DNA from 3 places in the Rhizobium sp. FG96 genome. Region 1 is predicted to be linked to each of the others. Evidence: riboswitches for the same ligand, from Rfam matches in the RefSeq annotation. Region 1 holds a riboswitch; each other region holds the start of a gene.

Region 1 (4,206 bases):
GCGAGGCCGAATTCCGCGAGCAGCGGCTCGATCTGGCGCCGGGCCTCGCGGCGGGGCATGCCAGATATCTCCAGGCCGAGTGCGGCATTGTCGATCAGCCGCCGCCAAGGCATCAGCGCATCGCGCTGCGGCATGAAGGCGAAGGGGCGTTCGGCGGCGTCGAGCGGCTGGCCGTTCATGCGGATGCTGCCGGCGGATGCGGTGGCGCAGCCTGTCAACAGCCGGAAGAGTGTCGATTTGCCGGCGCCGGAGGGGCCGAGGACGGATATGAATTCGCCCTGCTTCAGGTGCAGCGAGATGCCGGCGAGCACATCGATATTGCCGAGGCGGCAGCTGAGGTTTTCGATATCGAGGAGGGGCGCGCTGCTCATTCCAGGTCCTCCCCGTTTGCCCGGTGCCAGGGCATGGCGAGGCGCTCGGCGAGGACCGCGAGTGAGAACAGCAAGAGCGTCAGCAGAGCGCTGCCGAGGACGGCGGCAAGCACGAGATCGGCGCGGAAATTGTTCTTGGCGTTGAGGATATAGATACCGAGCCCGCGGGCGGCCCCTGCATATTCCGCGAAGATGGCGCCGACGACGGCATAGGTGATCGATATCCTGAGACCGGCGAAGAAATAGGGCAGCGATGACGGCAGGCGGGCGGCGAGGAAGCGTTTCCACCGAGAGGCGCCCATGGTGGTCAGCAGTTCCTCGATCTCCGGCTCTGTCGCCTCATAGCCGCGTGTGAGGGCCACAAGCATCGGAAAGAAGGTGACGAGGGCGACCAGCAGGATTTTCGGCAGCAGGCCGAAGCCGAACCAGAGGACGATCAAGGGCGCGATGGCGACGAGCGGCAGCGTCTGGCTGATGACGAAAACAGGCATCAGCGCCGAGCGCAGGCGCGGCACGAAATCGATCAGCACCGAAAACACGAAAGCGATGAGAAGGGAGGCGGCGAAACCCGCCAGGGTCGCCTGCAATGTCGGCCAGCTATTCGCCAGCAGCGCGGCACGTTCGGCAAAGGCCTGTGCGAGAACGCGCGAGGGTGCGGGCAGCGTCGCGGGCGGGAGGCCGGCGATGCGCACATAGCTTTCCCAGGCGGCGAGCACAGCGCCGACGGACAGGATGGCGGGAATGAAACGGGCGGCAAGGCCCGGCAACCGGACAGATCTCGGCATCGGCAGGATCCTGACGTGACGCTGAGATCAGACGGCGGAGGGGCTGTTGGCCGATACGGTGAGATCGATCGTGACATGGCCGTTCGGCGGCCCGAAGCGGACGAAGGCTTCGTGGATCGTCGCGAAGACGGCACCGGCATCGCCCTTGACGCGGGTGCAGAAATTCTTCGAACGGTCGAAGACGCCCGAGTTCTTCAGGAAGTCGATGCAGCCGTAGATCTCTTCCATGTGATCGCCGGTGCCCATGACATAGAGCGAGAACTGCGCGGCTGCATGGCGGCCGGTGACCGGGGCGGAAGCGACCGCTTCGAGAGCCGACGCCTTGCGCTCGGCAAGCGGCAGGACCGGGCCCGTCAGGGCTTCGGTGTGGCACATGGGATCATCGGGCTCGCCGGGGCAGCCGCGGGAGATGGTGGCGCGCAGCACCGCGTGGATGCCGTCTGCCGAGCCCGCGACATAGAGATCGCGCATGGCGGCGAAGACGATATCGGGCGTGCCGACGATCAGCGTCGAGATGTCGTCGGTCTCGATCCTGAGCTTTTCGCGATAGGGATCAAGTGCCGGAAGGGCAGACAGGATGACGTCGACGAAACGGTCGGTCATCGGGTAAAGGGAAATTTGTGCGCCAGAAAACATCGCTCGCCTCGCTCCGCTGGTATTATCCAGATCAGCTAAAGAGTTTGAGGCCATGCCAGCCGCATCTCAGCCCCGGCTATACGGAGCACCCCTGTCGTTGGCGCCTTTTAAACATGCGCCGCGCGGCTTGTAAAGCGGCGATCTGACGAGGGGCAAAATTGCGCTCGGCTTTCTTTTTCCTTTCGTTTCTGCCTCTTAAATGATCTATCTGAAAGCATCAGAGCTTCATGGGAGGGGGCAGGGATGAGCGGATATGTTCTGGCGATCGATCAGGGCACGACATCGACGCGGGCGATCGTGTTCGATGGCGAGATGAAGATCGCAGGCGTGGGCCAGAAGGAGTTCACGCAGATCTATCCGCGCTCGGGATGGGTGGAGCATGACCCTGAGGAAATCTGGGATTCCGTCGTTTCGACGATCCAGATGGCGCTGCGCGAAGCGAAGGTGAAGGCGACTGACATTGCCGCATTGGGGATCACCAACCAGCGCGAGACCGTCGTCGTCTGGGAGCGGGAAACCGGCAAGCCGATCCAGAATGCCATCGTCTGGCAGGACCGGCGCACGGCGAGCTATTGCGAAAACCTGAAGCGCCAGGACCTCGAGAAGATCTTCACCAGGAAGACCGGCCTGATCCTCGATCCTTATTTCTCGGGCACCAAGCTCTCCTGGATGCTCGCCAATGTGAAGGGTGCGCGCGCCCGCGCCGCCAAGGGCGAACTCTGCTTCGGCACGATCGACACGTTCCTGATCTGGCGGCTGACCGGCGGCAAGAGTTTCGCCACCGACGCGACCAATGCCTCGCGCACGCTGATGTATAACATCGCCGAGAACGAATGGGACAAGGACCTGCTGGAGATCCTGCGCGTTCCCGCCGCCATGCTGCCGGAGGTGAAGGACTGCTCTGCCGATTTCGGCATCGTCGAGAAGTCGATCCTCGGCGCCGAGATCCCGATCCTCGGAGTTGCCGGCGACCAGCAGGCGGCAACGATAGGCCAGGCCTGCTTCGAGCCTGGCATGCTGAAATCCACCTATGGCACCGGCTGCTTCGCGCTTTTGAATACCGGCTCCGACATGGTGCGTTCGAAGAACCGGCTGTTGACGACGATCGCCTACCGGCTGGACGGCGAGACGACCTATGCCTTGGAGGGATCGATCTTCATCGCCGGAGCGGCCGTCCAGTGGCTGCGCGACGGTCTCGGCATCATCGACACGGCCGGCGAGACCGGCAAGCTCGCCGAGAATGCCGATCCCTCGCAGGAGGTCTATCTGGTGCCGGCGTTCACCGGTCTCGGCGCGCCGCATTGGGATCCGAAGGCGCGCGGGGCAATCTTCGGCCTGACACGCAACAGCGGCCCGGCGGAATTCGCCCGCGCTGCGCTGGAAGCCGTCTGCTACCAGACCCGCGATCTGCTCGATGCGATGCAGAAGGACTGGAAGAACGGCAGCGACGACACGGTGCTGCGCGTCGATGGCGGCATGGTCGCCTCCGACTGGACGATGCAGCGGCTCTCCGACCTGCTCGACGCGCCCGTCGACCGGCCGGTGATCCTGGAGACGACGGCGCTCGGAGCTGCCTGGCTCGCCGGCAGCCGGGCCGGCGTCTGGCCGGACCGCAAGACCTTCTCTGCGAAGTGGAAGCGCAACCGTCGCTTCGAACCAGACATGGACGAGAAGACCCGTTCCGCCAAACTCAAGGGGTGGAAGAATGCGGTGAAGCGGACGCTGAGCGATGCCTGATCAGGCCGCCGCCACCGCCCTTTCGCGCCTAGCCGGCGGGCTGTAGAGCCAGCTTGCGCCGGAGCGGTCGGCGGTTGCCTTGATTGCCAGCGACAGCGTGATGGCGGTGACGCAGATCAGGGGTGCGGCGAGATAGCCGATCGATGGTGAGGGCTCGACCAGGGTGGCGATCAGGCCGGCTATGCCGGCGACGATCATCACATGGGTGACGTAGACCGGCAGCGTGTTGCGGCCGAAATAGGAAAAGACGTCGCGCAGGGCCTTCAGCCGCGACATCAGCACGGCCATGCCGCACAGCCATGACAGACCTGCGATCGACGACGCAGAGGCCCAGAGGCCGGGCTCGATCGGCTGCAGGCGGCTGCGCAGCGCCAGCAGCAGGATGAAAGCGGTAAAGCCACCGGCCGCGAAGGGGAGAGGGCGCTCGGTCAGCGTTTCGGCGATCAGCCTGCCATACCAGCAGCCGAAGGCGAAGAAGACGAAATACTGCAGCACATTGCGGTGGGTGAAGAGATCGATCGGCAGATAGCCGCCGAAGGTGAGGATCGAGAGAATGGTGCCGACGGCGATGACCGGGATGCGCGGCGCCGAGGAGAGCAGCTTGGTGACGGTCATGAAGATTGCCAGCGCCCAGATGAACCAGATGCCGGTATTCGGCGCCCACCACATTTCAATGA
Region 2 (4,206 bases), on a different contig from region 1:
CCCGATCAGCCTGCGGCCCGTCATGAGCTTCATGCGGGTCATGCTCTGGCCGATGCTCAAGACACTTTCGCTTTCCAGCGACAGGGGATCGAGCTCGTGAATTCGGGCGGGTTTCTCGTTCATGCGGCGAGCATAACAGAAGGCTTACGGGAAGGAAACATGCCTGCGTCATTCAAGTGTCATTGACATTTATATGCTTTTGTCACATAAATTGACGATCAAGATCGGAACTGTCTTCATGGATATGCAGCTTGCCTCCCAGCCGCTCGTAACGGATCCCCGCCGCAGGCTTATTCTCTTCCTGTTTTTGATGACCGCGATGTTCATGGCAACGCTGGACAATCAGATCGTCTCGACGGCGCTGCCGACGATCGTCGGCGAATTCGGCCACCTCGAGCGCTTCGGCTGGATCGGCTCGGCCTATCTCCTGTCGCTCAGCGCCGTGATGCCCGTCTACGGCAAGCTCGGCGACCTCTTCGGCCGCAAATATGTGATGATGACGGCGATCGCGATCTTCACCGTTGGCTCGGCTGTCTGCGGTCTGGCTGTCTCGATGAACACGCTGATTGCCGCCCGCGTGCTGCAGGGCCTCGGCGGCGGCGGCATCATGGTGTCGATCTTCGCCGTCAATGCCGACCTTTTCGAGCCGCGCGAGCGCGCCCGCTACCAGAGCTATTCCAGCCTCGTGCTGATGGCATCGAGCGCCATCGGCCCCGTTCTCGGCGGCATGATGAGCGATCTGTTCGGCTGGCGCTCGATCTTTCTGGTCAATGTCCCCATCGGTTTCGTTGTGCTCATCGGCCTGGCGCTGATGCTGCCCTACCGCAAGCCGCACCGCCGCCCGAAGATCGACTATGCCGGTGCCCTGCTGCTGGCGATGACCACAACGAGCATCGTGCTGATGGCCGATGGCAGCGAGCTCTTCGGTTCGATCCTTGCACCGCAGAGCCTCGGCATCATTGCCGCAGGCGTTGTCTGCGCCATCGCCTGGGTCTTCGTCGAGCGCCGCGCTGCCGAACCGATCGTGCCGCTGTCGCTGTTCCGCAACCCGACCTTCCCGCTTCTCTTGATCATGTCGATCACCGGCGGCGGCATCGCCATCGGCATGGCCAACTATTTCGCGCTGTTCCTGCAGACGACAACAGGCCTCTCGCCCTCGCATGCCGGCCTGCTCTTCATCATGCTAACCGGCGGTCTTGTCTGCGGTTCGTTGTTTGCCGGCCGCACCATCTCGCGCACCGGCCGTTACAAGCCCTTCGCCATCGCCAGCCTCTCCTGCAGCGCCATCGCTTTCGCGTTGCTGACGCAGGTTCACGCTGGAACGCCCCTACCAGTTATCGGCCTGCTGATGGCCCTGCACGGCATCGGCATCGGGCTGGCGCAGCAGGTACCGATCATCGGCGTGCAGAACGCGGCTCCGGCCCGTGACGTCGGTGCTGCAACGGGTTCGGTGACGCTGTCGCGCATGGGCGGCGCCTCGATCGCCATCTCGATCTACGGCGCGATCATCGGCTCGCAACTCGCCAAGGTCGGCGTCTCCATCCCCGGTGTCGCCGATATCGAACAGCTGACGCCGAAGATGATGGCGGCATTGCCGGAAGCCAGCCGACAGGCGGTGGCCGATGCCTATTCGGCGGCCTTCACGCCGCTCTTCATGACCTCCTGCGCTTTCGCCCTGATCGGCCTGATCGCAGCGTTCCTGCTGAAGCCAGTACAGCTGCCGCGCCACGGCGAAGCGAAGACGTCTGCGGCTGCAGCTGAAGCAGCCGAGTGACCTGACGAGGGCGAGCTTCGCCCTTGTCATAAAGCCGTCACCACTATACATCTGCCAACGCTCTAACGGGGTGCCCGTGTCCGCAAGGACAGCTGGCTGAGAGGCTTCAAGCCAACCCGCGGAACCTGATCCGGTTAACACCGGCGGAGGGATTAGATGCGCGCGTGACACCAGGCACCGCCCTTTTCCCGTGAAACAACTTGTATAGGAGGAGGCGCGCCATGCCCGGCCGCAAACCATTGATCGCACTTTTCGCCACGGCGCTTCTCGCCGTTACCTCAGCCATCGCTCCGGCCCAGGCCGCAGACAAGACGCTGACGGTCTATACCTACGAAAGCTTCACCTCCGAATGGGGTCCTGGCCCCAAGGTGAAGGAAGCCTTCGAGAAGACCTGCGCCTGCACCGTCAATTTCGTGAGCGTCGCCGATGGCGTCGCCCTTCTCTCACGCCTCAAGCTCGAGGGCGCCTCGACGAAGGCCGACGTCGTGCTCGGCATCGACACCAACTTGATCACCGAAGCCAAGGATACGGGCCTGTTTGACGCCAGCGGCGTCGATACCAGCGCCTTGAAGGTACCCGGCGATTTCAAGGACGATGTCTTCGTTCCCTATGACTACGGCCACTTCGCCATCATCTACGACACGCAGACGGTAAAGAACCCACCGAAAAGCATGCAGGAACTGGTCGACGGCGACCCGTCGCAGAAGATCGTCATCGAGGATCCGCGCACCTCTACGCCGGGTCTCGGCCTGCTGCTTTGGGTGAAGTCCGTTTACGGCGACAAGGCGCCGGAAGCCTGGGCCAAGCTCAAGAACCGCATCCTGACGGTCACGCCAGGCTGGTCGGAGGCCTATGGCCTGTTCACCAAGGGCGAGGCGCCGATGGTGCTCTCCTATACGACGTCCCCGGCTTACCACATGGTCGCTGAAAACACCGACCGCTATCAGGCGGCCGCCTTCTCCGAGGGCCACTATATCCAGATCGAAGTCGCCGGCCTGCTGAAGAACGCGCCAGACAAGGATCTTGCCCGCGACTTCCTGAAGTTCATGGTCACCCCCGGCTTCCAGGACACGATCCCGACCAACAACTGGATGATGCCGGTCTCGGCGACATCCACGCCCCTGCCGGATGCTTTCGGCAAGCTCGTCAACCCCTCCAAGACTTTCCTGATGTCGCCGGATGACGTCGCCAAGAACCGCAAGGCCTGGATCGACGAGTGGCTTGCGGCGATGAGCATGAACTGATGCTGCAGACGGCGGCGGAACGGCGAAATGCATTGGCGGGCGGCGCAATTGCGCTCGCCGCCATCCTGCTTTTCATCGGTATCGCTGCCGTTTCGCTTGCCGCCTCCGGCGGGGGCGCTGCCTTTGCCGGGATCATTTCCGATCCCTATATCCTCCGCGTCCTGCGCTTCACGCTGCTGCAGGCAGTCCTCTCCACGCTGCTATCGGTTTTCCTGGCGATCCCTGTCGCGCGGTCGCTCGCCCGCCAGCCGCAATTTCCCGGCCGCATCTGGATCATCCGGCTGATGGCGGTGCCGATGGGACTGCCCGTCCTGATCGGCGCGCTCGGCCTGATCGGCATCTGGGGCAGGCAGGGCCTGCTCAACAGCGCGCTGACGAAACTCGGCCTCGCCGAACCCGTCAGCATCTATGGCCTGACCGGCATTCTGCTTGCCCACGTCTTCTTCAACCTGCCGCTCGCCTGCCGGCTGATGCTTGCCGGTCTTGAACGGCTGCCCTCTGAATACTGGCTGATGGCGAGCAATCTCGGCATGCGTCAGCGCGCCATCTTCCGTTTCATCGAATGGCCCGCCATCCGCGGCCTGATCCCCGGTATCGCGGGGCTGATCTTCATGCTCTGTGCCACCAGCTTCACGCTGGTGCTGACGCTCGGCGGCGGTCCTGCGGCAACGACGGTCGAGGTGGCGATCTACCAGTCGCTTCGCTTCGATTTCGATCCCGGCCGCGCCGTCGCACTTTCCCTGCTGCAGATCGCGCTGACCGGCCTCGTCCTCGCCGCCATGTCGCTCCTGCCAGCGAGCCCTGACGAGGGGCTGACGACGGGCCAACGAGCAATGCGTTTCGATGGCAGGAAGCCCACAGCGAGGCTATTGGACAGCCTGCTATTGATCGTCGTCACAGCCTTTCTCCTGTCGCCACTTCTCTCGGTCGTCGTCGCCGGCCTGAAAGCCGACCTGCCGAAACTGCTTGGCGAACCCGTCTTCTGGCAGGCCGCGGCGATGAGCTTCGGTATATCCATCTCCGCCGCCACACTGGCGCTGCTGGTATCGGCAGCCCTGATCCGCGCCCGCCAGACCATCGCCACCAGCAAGCAGTCCGGCCGTGGCAACCGCGCCTTCTTCGCCACGATGGGCGGCGCATCTTCGATGGTGCTATTGGCCCCGCCGGTCGTGCTTGCCACAGGATGGT
Region 3 (4,206 bases), on a different contig from region 1:
TGGACAAGCGCTTCATGGAGCAGGCAAGGCGCCGCGCCGAAAAGAAGGCGCGCGGCGAGCAGCAGGCAAGCTGACTGATTTCCCAAGCGAGCGACCGAGAAAGGCCCGGCTGCAGAGCCGGGCCCTTTGCTATGCGGATGCCCTGCAAATGAGGCGTTTTCATCAAATTATCGGCGGACCGCACGGCCTTCCCCGGCTAACGTTTTCCTGCGGCCGCCTGGCGCCGCCTTATCTCTGGGAGGAGAGAACATGCTGAAATTGCTGACCGCCAGCGCCGTTGCGCTGGTGCTTGCGTCGCAGGCGCACGCTGCCGACCGTATCGGTGTTTCGATGGGCACGCTGTCCAACAACTTTCAGACGCTCATCGTCAACGGCATGGAAGACTACGCCAAGTCGATCGGGGTAGAGTTGCAGATCGAAGACGCGACGACCGACGTCAACAAGCAGCTCGATCAGGTGAAGAATTTTGCGGCCGGCGGCGTCTCCGCCATCATCGTTGACCCCGTCGATTCCGATGGCACGCCCGCTCTCAGCAAGGTTGCCGAAGATGCCGGCATCCCGCTCATCTATGTCAATGTCCAGCCGACCGACCTCAACACGCTCGGCAAGCAGCAGGCCTTCGTCGGCTCCAACGAAACTGAATCCGGCACGTTGCAGACCAAGGAAGTCTGTCGCATGCTCGGCGGCAAGGGCAATGTCGTCATCATGATCGGCGACCTCACCAGCCAGGCGGCGCGCCAGCGCACGCAGGACGTTCACGATGTCGTCAAGACGCCTGAATGCAGCGGCATCAAGGTCGCCCAGGAGCAGGTCGGCAACTGGAGCCGCGTCAACGGCGCCGATCTGGTTTCCAACTGGCTGACATCGGGCGTCGAATTCGATGCCATCATCGCCAATAATGACGAAATGGCGCTCGGCGCGATTTCGGCGCTGAAGGCCGCCGGCGCCTCGACCGACAAGATCATCGTCTCAGGCATCGACGCGACGCCCGAGGCGCTGCAGGCGATGAAGACAGGCGATCTCAAGGTCACCGTGTTTCAGGATGCCAAGGGCCAGGGCAAGGGATCGATCGATGCCGCGATGAAGGCGATCAAGGGCGAGAAGCTCGACCGAGAGGTCTGGATCCCCTTCCAGCTCGTCACCCAGAAGAACATGGCGGATTTCGAACACCTGAACTAAGGCGCCGCCTGCCTCACGGGCGGCGTCAGGACGGCCACGATGCGCTCAGGCCATCGTGGCCATTCGCATGTCAGGCGGCGGGCAGGGGCTCGCTGATGACGACGAAATTGGCGCAGCTATGCTCGACATTGGCAATGCGGATGCGCAATTCGCGCCGCGAGGTCAGCAGAAACAGGAAGACCTTCTTGGCCCGCTGCGCTCTGCGCAGCACTTCCTCGCCGCCGAAAAGCAGGCCATCGCGCTCTCCGAGCTCGAAGGCGACATGCTCACTATAGTTCTCGTCCGTGATGGTGATTGTTCCGAGACCCGACAGCATGTGAGCATTCCTCATGATGGGAATGACTTTTGTCGAAGTCCTAAATTAGTGCAACACGGTGTTCCGGTTTTCCACGAGATGTTGGAAAGCGTACCGGCGATCATAGAAAAGGGCACGCTGAATGAAGGCGTGTCCTTACATTGGGGAGATGGGTGGCGCCTAGAACTTGACGCCGACGCCGATCATGATGGTGTTCTGGTTCAGGTCGAAATCGCCGCCAGCCGCGCCGAAATTGCCGCTGCCGTAATCGGTGTAGCGATATTCGCCGCGGGCAAAGATATTCTGGGTGAAGGCGTAATCGATGCCGGCGCCGATGGTCCAGCCGTTCAGCGTATCCGATTCGTCTGGCCCGACATCCGGATTGGCCTCGGCGCGGGCGATTGCCCAGCCGGCCGTGCCGTAGATCAGCGCATTGTCGAAGGCATAGCCGACGCGGGCGCGAACCGAGCCCTGCCAGGTCGTCTCGACCGAGCCAAAGGCTACATCCTCTTTGTTCCAGTTGTGCAGGACGTCACCTTCGACACCGACAACCCAGTTGTTGTCGAACTGATAGTTATAGCCGCCGAAGACGCCGAGAATGCCGCCATTGGCATCGACATCCGACGTACCGGAAGGATCGAAGGTGTTCCAGCTATAGCCACCCTCGGCGCCGATATAGGGGCCGGACCAGGTGAAGACAGGTGTTATCGCTTCGGGCTCGACAGGGGCGGGCGGCGGCGTCAGGTCCGCGGCCTGAGCGGAAATGCCGGCAAGTGAGGCAGCCAGCGCGGTGAGAATAACGAATTTCATATTCGGTCTCCCTAATGCTTAGGGGTCAAGTAGGGTGCCTGATCCAAAAGTCTCTAATTAATTTTGTAGCTGAGACCCCGGAATACAAGACCGGCGAAGGCCTGCGACAGATGCGCCATTGACTTCAGGCCGGGAAAACGACAGGTTCCGCCCATTCCGAGGGGAGCATCTGACGATGCTGAGATGGCGGTGAGCCGGACCCTTGAACCTGATCCGGGTCATGCCGGCGTAGGAACGGAACAAGATGCCGGCGGCATCTCCCCTTCTTCTTCGCTTTGCCTGGATCTCCAATTCTGTCTGGAGATCGCTTCGCCATGTCTGTCTTTCCGTTCCCGCATCCGGCCCGCGCGAAGGCCTAGCGATGCGTCCGCTCAACGCCCTCGGCGGCGTGGCCCTGCTGATCGCTCTCTGGCAGGCGGTCATCTGGATCTTCGCGCCCGCGCATTTCATTCTGCCGTCGCCTGCCGACGTCGTCGCCGTCTTCGGCAGGCAGCCGCTCTTCCTGCTTGAGCAGAGCCTGACGACGGCGCTCGAAATCGTCCTCGGCCTGCTCTGCGGCGCCATATCGGGCGCGGCCGTCGCCTTCGCGCTCGCCGCCTTTCCGGCGGCCGCCACGCTCGTCTGGCCGATGGTACTGATCCTGCAGGCTTTCCCGGTCTTCGTGCTGGCGCCGATCCTGGTTATCTGGCTGGGTTTCGGCATTGCCTCGAAGATCGCCATGGCGACGATCATCATCTTCTTTCCCGTGGCCTCCGCCTTTGCCGACGGGCTGCGCCGCACCGAGCGGGATATTCTCGATGCGGTATCGCTGACAGAGGCCAGCCATTGGCAGACGCTGATGCGGATCCGCCTGCCGCTCGCCCTGCCGTCCCTCGTCTCCGGCCTCAGGATCGCTGCACCCCTCGCGCCACTCGGCGCCGTGATCGGCGAATGGGTCGGCGCGTCCTCCGGCCTCGGCTTCGTCATGGTCCAGGCCAATGCCCGCATGCAGACGGACATGGTCTTTGCCGCCATGGCCGTGCTCGCCGCCATGACCGTCATCTGCCGCGTCGCCGTCGACAGGCTCACCTCCGGCTGGACCCCATGGGCCACCACGAACTGACTTCTTCTTCCCGCAAAATCATGGAGCAAACATGCTGCGTCTGATATCCGCCACTCTCCTTGCGATCGCGACCCTCGCGTCGCCCTCCTTCGCCAACGACAAGCTGACCGTCATGCTCGAATGGTTCGTCAATCCGGACCATGCGCCGATGGTGATCGCTCAAGAGAAGGGCCTGTTCGCCGCCGCCGGTCTCGACGTCACCCTCATTCCGCCCGCCGATCCCTCCGCGGTGCCGCGTCTCATCGCTGCCAAGCAGGCCGATATCGGCATCCACTACCAGCCCAATCTCTATCTCGATCATGAAGCCGGATTGCCGATCGTCCGCATCGGCACGCTGGTCGAAACGCCGCTGAATACGGTGACCGTGCTGGCCGACGGGCCGATCAAGAGCCTCGCCGATCTGAAGGGCAAGAAGGTCGGTTTCTCCGTCACCGGTTTCGAGGATGCGATGCTGAAGCGGATGCTCGCAAATGCCGGTCTCAAGAAGGACGATGTCGAGCTCGTCAACGTCAACTTCTCGCTCTCGCCGTCGCTGATCGCGGGCAAGGTCGATGCGACCGTCGGCGGCTTCCGCAATTTCGAGCTGACGCAGATGAAGCTCGAGGGTCACGAGGGCAAGGCCTTCTATCCGGAAGAAAACGGCGTGCCGCCCTATGACGAACTGATCTTCATTGCCCATCGTGATTCGGCCGCCGATTCGCGTCTGCCGCGCTTCCTCGGTGCGATCGAGCAGGCCTCCGTCTTCATCACCAACCACCCCGATGACGCCTGGCAGATGTTCATCAAGGCCTATCCCGATCTCAATGACGAGCTGAACCGC

What was found. A riboswitch is a leader RNA that binds a small molecule or an ion and turns the genes downstream of it on or off. The one in region 1 is predicted to bind thiamine pyrophosphate.
Region 2: linked by a shared signal. The riboswitch ahead of thiB (thiamine ABC transporter substrate binding subunit) and the one ahead of ACODR6_RS16200 (YkoF family thiamine/hydroxymethylpyrimidine-binding protein) in region 1 are both predicted to bind thiamine pyrophosphate.
Region 3: linked by a shared signal. The riboswitch ahead of ACODR6_RS06170 (ABC transporter permease) and the one ahead of ACODR6_RS16200 (YkoF family thiamine/hydroxymethylpyrimidine-binding protein) in region 1 are both predicted to bind thiamine pyrophosphate.

Annotation. Positions count from the first base shown of each region.
Region 1 is NZ_JBMDIL010000007.1:225,839-230,044, reverse strand. Features, by position in the region: gene ACODR6_RS16210 (ABC transporter ATP-binding protein) at 1-371, opposite strand, end outside; gene ACODR6_RS16205 (ABC transporter permease) at 368-1,156, opposite strand; gene ACODR6_RS16200 (YkoF family thiamine/hydroxymethylpyrimidine-binding protein) at 1,184-1,792, opposite strand; TPP riboswitch at 1,784-1,895, opposite strand; gene glpK (glycerol kinase GlpK) at 2,036-3,529, shown strand; gene ACODR6_RS16190 (acyltransferase family protein) at 3,530-4,206, opposite strand, start outside.
Region 2 is NZ_JBMDIL010000004.1:283,797-288,002, forward strand. Features, by position in the region: gene ACODR6_RS09850 (MarR family winged helix-turn-helix transcriptional regulator) at 1-123, opposite strand, end outside; gene ACODR6_RS09855 (MDR family MFS transporter) at 239-1,774, shown strand; TPP riboswitch at 1,831-1,943, shown strand; gene thiB (thiamine ABC transporter substrate binding subunit) at 1,996-3,018, shown strand; gene thiP (thiamine/thiamine pyrophosphate ABC transporter permease ThiP) at 3,018-4,206, shown strand, end outside.
Region 3 is NZ_JBMDIL010000002.1:609,018-613,223, forward strand. Features, by position in the region: gene ACODR6_RS06150 (sterol desaturase family protein) at 1-74, shown strand, start outside; gene ACODR6_RS06155 (sugar ABC transporter substrate-binding protein) at 250-1,179, shown strand; gene ACODR6_RS06160 (hypothetical protein) at 1,250-1,495, opposite strand; gene ACODR6_RS06165 (outer membrane protein) at 1,655-2,284, opposite strand; TPP riboswitch at 2,434-2,536, shown strand; gene ACODR6_RS06170 (ABC transporter permease) at 2,646-3,386, shown strand; gene ACODR6_RS06175 (ABC transporter substrate-binding protein) at 3,418-4,206, shown strand, end outside.